DNA from 3 places in the Phytobacter sp. V91 genome. Region 1 is predicted to be linked to each of the others. Evidence: predicted binding sites of a transcription regulator. Region 1 holds the regulator's gene; each other region holds the start of a gene.
The links. The regulator CRP, encoded in region 1, controls carbon source genes, mostly activating them, when cyclic AMP is high. The targets are predictions, from matches to a motif close to ATGTGANNNNNNTCACAT.

Region 1 (3,279 bases):
ATTAAGGGGGTTGAATAAGGCGTTGTGCGCCTGGTTGACGCGCATTCGTTGGTATGCCAGCGGCGTGACCTGCGGATCGTTGCTCAGGAGTAACTGGATAGCGTCCTGATACGTTTCCAGCGCATCATGGGCATTGCGTCGCAGCAGGCCGCTTTGCCATTGCGGCCACAGCCAGACAATGCCGCCAAAGGCTATCAGACAGCCAATCAGCGTATCGATAAGACGGGCGACGATAAATTGTTCGCCGTTGAGGGTCAGAAGCTGAAGCGTGTACACCGCCGTAAGGGTAAAGCCCACCATCGCCCAGCCGTAACTTTTGCGAATGATCAGATAGCTTATCAGGGTGACAATCAGCATGGTGACCAGCGTGTAGCCTTCCGGTACATGGTAGTGCAACGTGGCTCCGGCGATGATTAACCCGGCCATTGTGCCTGCCGCCCGGTGCAAAATGCGCACTCGCGTTGCGCCATAGCCGTTTTGGGTGACAAACATCACGGTCATCATGATCCACCAGGGCTTGGGTAAATGCAGGGCACTGCCCATCAGGCTGGCGACGCTTAACATCACGCTGATGCGCGCAGCGTTGCGTAAGGCCGCGGACTTAAGAGATAAATAGCTTCTGAGTGCCGGTAGTAGCGGCAACCTGCGCTGCTTTTCCGCCATCAGATCGCGAATATAGAGGGGGCGCTGCGTTCGCAAAACCCGGGCGATTTGGCTGAAGTGCCAGGCGCAAAACTGCCCCACCGGGTTATCAGGATGCTGGTGGGCGATTTTCTCCAGCGCGCTGATTTGTTTATCCATACTGAAGCGCTGGGGGTAACGGTGATAGAGAATATCGTCGGCAATGACCCTCAGCCTGGCCGCGACGGTCTGCGCGTTCCAGCGGATCACTTCTTCGGCATGGCTGCGTTCGACCAGCGCCTGCACTTCCTGAGGCTGATGCAAGCTGACGGCTATATGCTCCTGCAAATCGAGCGCCATCTGAAAGACACGAAGCAGCCGCTTGTAGTCACCATTATGATTCGCAGCCAGCATATGCAGTTGCTGATAACACTGACTAATCATATCCACGGCCTTTTGCTGGCGGGCCAGTAGCGGCGGCAGCGCTTTTTCCGGATCCGCATGCTGGGTCAGCAGGCTGTATTTTGCTTCGCAGTAATCGGCCAGTTGCCGGTACAGCAAACTTAAGGATTCGCGAAGCGGTTGCTCCCGCCAGAACCAAAAGGCGTTAAACGCGCCGTACCACAGGGTGCCGAGACTGTAGATCAACAGCGGTTCCCAGACCGGCATATTGCCCGCAAGGCTCAGAGTAAAGATGGCGGCGATCAGTGAGGCGGGTAGTAACCTGCCATGTAGCGCACTGATTTCCGCGGTCACCCCAAGAATGAGCGTCATCATCGTCAGAATAAGAGGCAACGGGACATTTTCGAAGAGTAAAAATTGCACCGCGAGGCTGCTACCGGCGAAAAGCGAACCGCCAATAATCACCCGTTTAAAAAAGCGTTTATGCGGGGTGTCGAGACCGGCAATGTTGCAACAGGCGGGAACTAACGAGAAGAGAAGACCGAGATCCAGTCGGCCGACAATCAGACCAACGGTCACCGGCAGACATAACACCAGCGTTTGTCGCAGTGCATAGTTGATTTCGGGGTGGTAAATCAGCCTGCGCCACATAGAAACAAAAACGGCGCATTACCTATGATAATGCACCGTTCGAAGACTTAACGTGTTCCGTACACGACAATGGTTTTACCGTGGGCGGAGATCAGGTTCTGATCTTCCAGCATCTTCAGGATGCGGCCTACGGTTTCGCGAGAACAGCCCACGATCTGACCAATCTCCTGACGGGTTATTTTAATTTGCATACCGTCCGGGTGAGTCATTGCGTCGGGTTGTTTTGCCAGATTCAGTAACGTCTGAGCAATACGGCCTGTTACATCGAGGAAAGCGAGGTTGCCGACTTTTTCCGATGTCACTTGCAGGCGACGCGCCATCTGCGAAGACAGACGCATCAGAATATCCGGGTTTACCTGGATCAGCTGACGGAATTTTTTGTAGGAAATTTCGGCCACTTCACAAGCAGTCTTGGCGCGTACCCATGCACTACGCTCCTGACCTTCTTCGAAAAGCCCCAGTTCACCGATAAAATCACCCTGATTCAGGTAAGAGAGGATCATCTCTTTCCCTTCTTCATCCTTGATGAGCACTGCCACTGAGCCTTTGACGATGTAATACAACGTTTCCGCTTTTTCACCCTGGTGAATCAGCGTGCTCTTCGACGGGTACTTATGAATGTGGCAATGAGACAAGAACCATTCGAGAGTCGGGTCTGTTTGCGGTTTGCCAAGCACCATGCGCGGTTATCCTCTGTTATAAGCTGGCTCCAGACTCAGGATCTGCACCCTGCATCTGGGGTTGCAATCTGTCTTCCCGATACTTGGGAAGTGAACCGTCAGACGTGTCTGCGGCCTCTAATATATATAGTCCTCTGCATACATGCAGTACGTCTATGTATCACTGTAGCATCCAGACTGTTTTAGCATAGCTTTTGCCGCCTGTCTCCTGGTGTCTCGCTTCAGCTTGACGCAGGTCGCCTTCCGTTGCGCCTTTTCTTATGTACGCGTAATCTGTAGAGAAAATTGCTACTCCGGAGTGAATCAAAATGCATGCACGTGTGAAATGGGTTGAAGGGTTAACGTTCCTTGGCGAGTCCGCATCAGGGCACCAAATTTTGATGGATGGAAACTCTGGCGACAAAGCCCCAAGCCCGATGGAGATGGTGCTGATGGCGGCTGGCGGCTGCAGCGCTATCGATGTTGTATCTATTCTGCAAAAAGGTCGCCACGATGTGACGGACTGCGAAGTGAAACTGACGTCTGAGCGTCGTGAAGAAGCGCCTCGTCTGTTTACCCATATCAACCTGCACTTTATTGTGACGGGAAAAGAGCTGAAAGATGCGGCGGTATCGCGTGCAGTGGATCTCTCTGCTGAGAAGTACTGCTCGGTGGCGCTGATGCTGGAAAAAGCGGCGAACATCACTCATACATATGAAGTGATTGAAGCCTGACTGGATAAGGGCATTGTAGGTTCTGATGCCCTGCTCTGGCCCTCTCCTGCGAGGGGAGGGCGCTGAAATTACGCTATCGTTCTGCCTTCCATCAGCCGCTGTACCAGCGGTGTCATGATCAGCTCCATCGCCAGCCCCATTTTGCCGCCCGGAACCACCAGCGTATTCATATGAGAAATAAACGAGCCCTGCAGCATTGCCAGCAGCCAGGG
Region 2 (3,279 bases), on a different contig from region 1:
AACAGAATTGATATTGGCCTCGTTACCCTACCGGCAGCGGGTAAAAATCTTGATGTCACGCCAGTCATGAATGATGAGTTTGTCGTCATAGGTGCGGCGGGCGATGAGACAACGACCTCCGCCCTGACGCCGGCGCAGTGCGCAGAACGGCCGCTGATCGTCTTTGAATCCGGGAGCGGCACGCGCCAGTTGATTGATAACTGGTTTCTCACCGCCGGAGTGCAGATTGCCCCGGTGATGGAGCTTGGCAGCATTGAAGCCATTAAAAGGATGGTCCGCGCGGGGCTGGGCTATAGCATTGTGCCACGAATGGCCGTCAGCCTGGCCGGGGAGTGCGACGGGCTGAGCCTCCACCCACTTGAGCCGCCGCTGCAACGAACCCTTGGCCGGGTAATGCGCCAGGACAGAGTGGCCAGCCGCGCAATTAATGAAGTGACCCAGCAAATTAGCATTGCCGCCAGGGCGATGAATGATAAGGCGCGGGAAGGATCCTGGGGTAATGCCTGACGTGCCAAAATGGAATATTTGGTATGCTTACAATTCATGATGTGATCGGTAGCACATTTCAGGCATTAATTGTATGATGAATGCATCTCATCAAGGGTTTTCACCATGAGTCAATCACTGAATATAATCTGGCAATATCTGCGGGCATTTATCCTTATTTATGCCTGCCTGTACGCGGGAATTTATCTCTCCTCGCTGCTCCCCATCACTATCCCCGGCAGTATTATCGGCATGCTGATCCTGTTTGTGCTGCTGGCGCTGCAAATACTGCCAGCAAAATGGGTGAACCCAGGCTGCTATGTGCTGATCCGTTATATGGCGCTACTGTTTGTCCCTATCGGCGTTGGTGTTATGCAGTATTACGATCTGCTGCGCGCGCAGTTCGGGCCGATCGTGGTCTCCTGCGCAATCAGTACGCTAATTGTTTTCCTGGTGGTCAGCTGGAGCACACATCTGGTGCACGGTGAACGTAAAGTCGTCGGCAAGAAAGAGAATCAATAATCATGGCCTATATCTGGTGGTCCCTACCTTTGACGCTGGTGGTTTTCTTCGCCGCCCGTAAACTCGCCGCACGCTTTAAAATGCCGTTGCTGAACCCGCTGCTGGTCGCCATGGTGGTCATTATTCCGTTTCTGCTGTTGACCGGTATTCCCTACGATCACTATTTTCAGGGCAGTAAAATCCTCAACGACTTACTGCAACCAGCGGTTGTGGCACTGGCCTTTCCGCTTTATGAGCAGTTGCATCAAATCCGGGCGCGCTGGAAATCCATCATTACGATCTGCTTTATCGGCAGCGTCGTGGCGATGGTCACCGGATCGGTCATTGCGCTGATGATGGGAGCGACACCGGAAATTGCCGCTTCGGTACTGCCGAAATCAGTGACCACGCCGATTGCCATGGCGGTTGGCGGCAGCATTGGCGGGATCCCGGCAATCAGCGCCGTGTGCGTGATTTTTGTTGGCGTACTGGGTGCGGTTTTTGGTCATAGCCTGCTGAATCTGATGAGAATTAAGACCAAATCAGCCCGCGGGCTGGCAATGGGTACGGCATCTCATGCCCTTGGCACCGCCCGTTGTTCCGAGCTTGATTACCAGGAAGGCGCGTTCAGTTCGCTGGCGCTTGTTATCTGCGGCATTATCACGTCGCTTATCGCACCCTTTTTGTTTCCGCTGATCCTCGCCATTGCGGGCTAAAATTTGCGATGCGTCGCGCATTTTTAATTTGAATTTCATAAGTTGCATATACAGTGAGATGTTGATCACATATAAAGGCTGTATCGGCCCGTAAACTACGATCCCATTACATTGTTATGAGGCAACGCCATGCATTCACGTTTCCACACCGCGTTTCCGGCTCTCGCGGAAAATTTACAGACCGCGCTGGCACCGCTTCTCGCTGACGCACATTGTCCGGCGATGTTCAGCGCAGAACAGGTTTCAGGGCTGCTTGACGCGACCGGGATGGACGAAGAGGCGCTGGCCTTTGCGCTGTTGCCGCTCGCTGCCGCCTGTGCGCGAACCGATCTCTCTGGCTTTAAGGTCGGCGCCATTGCCCGCGGCGTAAGCGGAAACTGGTATTTTGGCGGCAATATGGAGTTTATCGGCGCCACCATGCAACAAACCGTGCATGCGGAGCAAAGCGCCATCAGCCATGCGTGGTCACGCGGTGAAAAAGCGCTGGCCTCGGTCACCGTTAACTACACGCCCTGCGGACACTGCCGCCAGTTTATGAATGAACTGAACAGCGGACTGGCGCTGCGCATCAATCTGCCTGGCCGTCAACCGCACACGCTGGGCGATTATCTGCCCGATGCTTTCGGCCCAAAAGATCTTGAAATAAAAACCCTGCTGCTCGATGAACAGGATCATGGCTTCAGCCTGCGCGGCGATGCGCTCGCCCGGGCGGCAATCATCGCGGCCAACAAAAGCCATAGCCCTTACAGCCACTCCCCTTCCGGCGTAGCCATCGAGTGCAGTGACGGGCAAATCTTCAGTGGCAGCTATGCGGAAAATGCCGCCTTCAACCCGACGCTGCCGCCGCTTCAGGGAGCGCTGAACCTGATGAGCCTCAGTGGCTATGACTACCCGGATATGCAACGCGCCGTACTCGCAGAAAAAGCAGATGCCCCTCTGACCCAGTGGGATGCAACGGTTGCCACCCTGCGCGCATTAGGCTGTCAGAACGTTGAGCGCGAGCTTCTCGCCTGATTTTCCCCTGCGGGTTTTAGCGCCCGCAGTGGTGAAAAAGACCGCAATTGAACGCCCGTTTCTTGCGCTTGCGGGGCGGGTAAAGTAGCCTTGAGTGAAATTTAATCCCGTATCGAGCTTGTCTGCATGTTGAAGCGTTTTATATACAGTCTGTTGGTCCTTATCGGCTTACTGCTGTTGACTGCGCTCGGCTTAGACCGTTGGATGAGCTGGAAAACCGCCCCCTATATCTATGATGACTTACAGGATCTCCCATGGCGTCAGGTGGGCGTGGTTCTGGGTACCGCAAAATATTACCGTACCGGAGTCATTAACCAGTATTACCGCTACCGTATTCAGGGCGCGTTAAATGCTTATAACAGCGGCAAGGTCAATTATCTGCTGCTGAGCGGCGATAACGCGCTGCAAAGCTATAACGAACCGGTCACCATGCGCAAAGATCTGATTGCCGGCGGCGTCGATCCTTCAGATATTGTTCTGGATTATGCGGGCTTCCGCACCCTGGATTCCATTGTCCGCACCCGCAAAGTATTCGACACCAACGATTTCATTATTATCACGC
Region 3 (3,279 bases), on a different contig from region 1:
AGCTTCCAGCTCGATTTCGCAGGTCTTCGCCAGTTTGAAGCGCGCTAACAGCGTAAAGTCATGCGCCCAGAATTTACGGGACTCATCGCTGCTCTGCAGTTCAAAGGTCAGCACTACGCCATTGTCGTCTTCGTTATGCGCTTTTAAGGTCCACGGCAGATTACGCGCAAAACCATGAGCCGGCAGACCTGGCTGGGCGGCCGGGCCAAACCACGGCCAGCAGATTGGCACGCCGCCACGCAGGGCAACGCCATGTTTGAATGGGGTGTTCGCACTCAGCCACAGTACCTCTTCTTCACCCACTGGTTTCCAGGAGAGCAGATGTGCGCCCTGCAGGGCTACGGAGGCTTTGACTTTCGGGTGATCGACGACGATAACGTCCAGTTCGTCATTCACACGACGGGAGAGAGTAGAGGTAATTTGTTCGACGACCGGGAGAGCAAAAATTGTGTTTATCATGGTGCAATCCTTCGTTAGCGTGACACTAAAAACAAAAAAGGCGACCGAGGTCGCCTTGATAGATCAGTTTCTCACCTCAACTTATTTGGAGATGTGAGCGATCAGGTCCAGAACTTTGTTGGAATAACCGGTTTCGTTGTCGTACCAGGATACCAGTTTCACGAAGTTGTCGTTCAGTGCGATACCTGCTTTAGCATCGAACACGGAAGTGCAAACTTCGCCGTTGAAATCGGTAGATACAACGTCATCTTCGGTGTAACCCAGAACGCCTTTCATTGCGCCTTCAGAAGCCGCTTTGATTGCTTTCTTGATTTCTTCGTAAGACGCTGCTTTTTCCAGACGAACGGTCAGGTCAACAACAGAGACGTTAGGAGTAGGAACACGGAACGCCATGCCGGTCAGTTTACCGTTCAGCTCTGGCAGAACAACGCCTACAGCTTTAGCAGCACCGGTAGAGGACGGGATGATGTTCTGTGCTGCGCCACGACCGCCGCGCCAGTCTTTGTGAGACGGGCCATCAACGGTTTTCTGAGTAGCGGTAGTTGCGTGAACGGTGGTCATCAGGCCTTCAACGATACCGAAGTTGTCGTTGATAACTTTTGCCAGCGGTGCCAAGCAGTTGGTGGTGCAGGATGCGTTGGAAACGATGTCCTGGCCAGCATATTTTTCAAAGTTAGCGCCACGAACAAACATCGGGGTGCTGTCTTTGGAAGGACCAGTCAGAACAACTTTTTTCGCGCCAGCAGTGATGTGCTTACGAGCAGTTTCGTCGGTCAGGAAGATACCGGTAGCTTCAGCAACAACGTCAACGCCAATTTCGTTCCATTTCAGGTTAGCCGGATCTTTCTCAGCAGTAACACGGATGGTTTTGCCGTTAACAACCAGGTTGCCGTCTTTCACTTCAACGGTGCCTTTGAAACGACCGTGAGTGGAGTCATATTTCAGCATGTAAGCCATGTACTCTGCGTCTAACAGATCGTTGATACCAACGATTTCGATGTCAGAACGTTCCTGAGCAGCACGGAAAACAATGCGACCGATACGGCCAAAACCGTTGATACCTACTTTGATAGTCATATATTCCACCAGCTATTTGTTAGTGAATAAAAGGTTGGCTGTAAAATTACAAAAACCTTACGCAGCGTCAAGCGGAATCGTGTCAATCATTGCGACAAATCAATACTCCGCATAACCTTTGTTCGACTGATTCGTCTCACTCTTCCCATGAGCATTCTCCCCAAGTGGGGACGCCGCCCCGAATTTTAAAGGTCATACAGGATAAAAATGTGAACGGTGTCACAATTACCCCTGCGGATTTTCGGCGCGCTTAAGTTTAGAACAAAAGTTCGTACTTCATTGTTAATGTTTTGTTAGAATTGCCGGAGTGTTGTACGAGTTCTAATTGTGAGATGTGAGCATATGACGACGAATTCCTCCCAGGACGACCTGAAAAAAAATCTTACAGAAATGCAGTTCTACGTGACGCAGGATCACGGCACGGAACCGCCCTTCACAGGTCGCTTATTGCACAACAAGCGTGAGGGTGTTTATCACTGCCTGATCTGCGATGCTGCGCTGTTTCAGTCACAAACTAAATTCGACTCGGGCTGCGGCTGGCCCAGCTTCTTTGAGCCTGTCAGTGAAGAAGCGATTCGCTATATCAACGATTACTCGCACGGTATGCAGCGCGTGGAAATCCGCTGTGGCAAATGCGATGCGCATCTGGGCCATGTTTTTCCGGATGGTCCACGACCCACCGGTGAGCGTTACTGTGTGAACTCCGCCGCGCTCAGTTTCTCCGACGACGAAAACGGTGGGCAGATCAAAGGTTAGAGAATCGATTCAGCAATTATTCCACCGGAGCTAATTTACCATGGATCTTGATCAAGTCATTAACAGCATGACGCCAGAAATCTACCAGCGTCTGGTTACGGCGGTTGAATTAGGAAAATGGCCAGACGGCGTGGCGCTGACGCCTGAGCAAAAAGAGAACAGCTTACAGCTGGTTATGCTCTGGCAGGCAAAACATAACACCCAGGCTCAGCATATGACCATCGACACCCAGGGCCAGATGGTGATGAAGACCAAACAGCAGCTGAAAGAAGAGTTCGGGATCGGCAGCAAGCCGATTGCCACCCTCAAAATCCAGTAATTTCTCTTCTGCCCGGCAGACGGCGGCACCCAGGCGTACCGTCGTCTTACTCTCTTTCCATCGTCTTTCGATAGCCTCCTGATTTCCGCTCCCGCTATTGCCTTTCTGAAAATCTGTCTTTCCCTCATTGTGCTTCTTTTTATCTAACTCATTGATTTCTCTTTGCTGCGTAAATACCCCTGCTGATTATCTGTGATCTTGGTTGTGAAATGAAGATTAAAATCTTTTATTTAAAGATTTTGCGTTGACTTCAAAAATGTCAGGTGCCGATAATAGCCTCATCAAATCGCAAGAAAACACTGAGGATTTCACAATGAAAGCACTGGCTCGTTTTGGTAAGGCGTTTGGTGGTTACAAAATGATTGATGTCCCTGAGCCCGAGTGTGGCCCGGATGACGTGGTGATTGAAATCAAAGCCGCGGCTATCTGCGGCGCGGACATGAAGCATTACAAGGTCGACAGCGGATCTGACGTCTTTAACTCTGTGCGTGGACACGAGTTTGCCGGGCGTATCTGCAAAACTGGCAGCAACGTAAAAGACTGGAAGGTCGGTCAGCGCGTCGTGTCTGACAACAGCGGCCATGTTTGCGGTGTGTGTCCTGCCTGTGAACAAGGTGATTTTCTGTGTTGTACAGAAAAAGTGAACCTGGGGCTTGATAACAATACCT

Region 2: the regulator CRP is predicted to act here: its motif matches at 1,757-1,774, upstream of cdd (cytidine deaminase).
Region 3: the regulator CRP is predicted to act here: its motif matches at 1,744-1,761, upstream of msrB (peptide-methionine (R)-S-oxide reductase MsrB).

The regions. Positions count from the first base shown of each region.
Region 1 is NZ_CBFFRJ010000014.1:25,694-28,972, reverse strand. It holds gene ACSZO4_RS04695 (YccS/YhfK family putative transporter) at 1-1,674, opposite strand, end outside; gene crp (cAMP-activated global transcriptional regulator CRP) at 1,722-2,354, opposite strand; gene ACSZO4_RS04685 (OsmC family protein) at 2,663-3,067, shown strand; gene ACSZO4_RS04680 (phosphoribulokinase) at 3,136-3,279, opposite strand, start outside.
Region 2 is NZ_CBFFRJ010000050.1:13,357-16,635, forward strand. It holds gene ACSZO4_RS12270 (LysR family transcriptional regulator) at 1-507, shown strand, start outside; gene ACSZO4_RS12275 (CidA/LrgA family protein) at 613-1,008, shown strand; gene ACSZO4_RS12280 (CidB/LrgB family autolysis modulator) at 1,008-1,703, shown strand; gene cdd (cytidine deaminase) at 1,833-2,717, shown strand; gene sanA (outer membrane permeability protein SanA) at 2,844-3,279, shown strand, end outside.
Region 3 is NZ_CBFFRJ010000148.1:6,209-9,487, forward strand. It holds gene ACSZO4_RS21995 (D-hexose-6-phosphate mutarotase) at 1-459, opposite strand, end outside; gene gapA (glyceraldehyde-3-phosphate dehydrogenase) at 541-1,536, opposite strand; gene msrB (peptide-methionine (R)-S-oxide reductase MsrB) at 1,879-2,292, shown strand; gene ACSZO4_RS22010 (YeaC family protein) at 2,333-2,611, shown strand; gene ACSZO4_RS22015 (zinc-binding dehydrogenase) at 2,925-3,279, shown strand, end outside.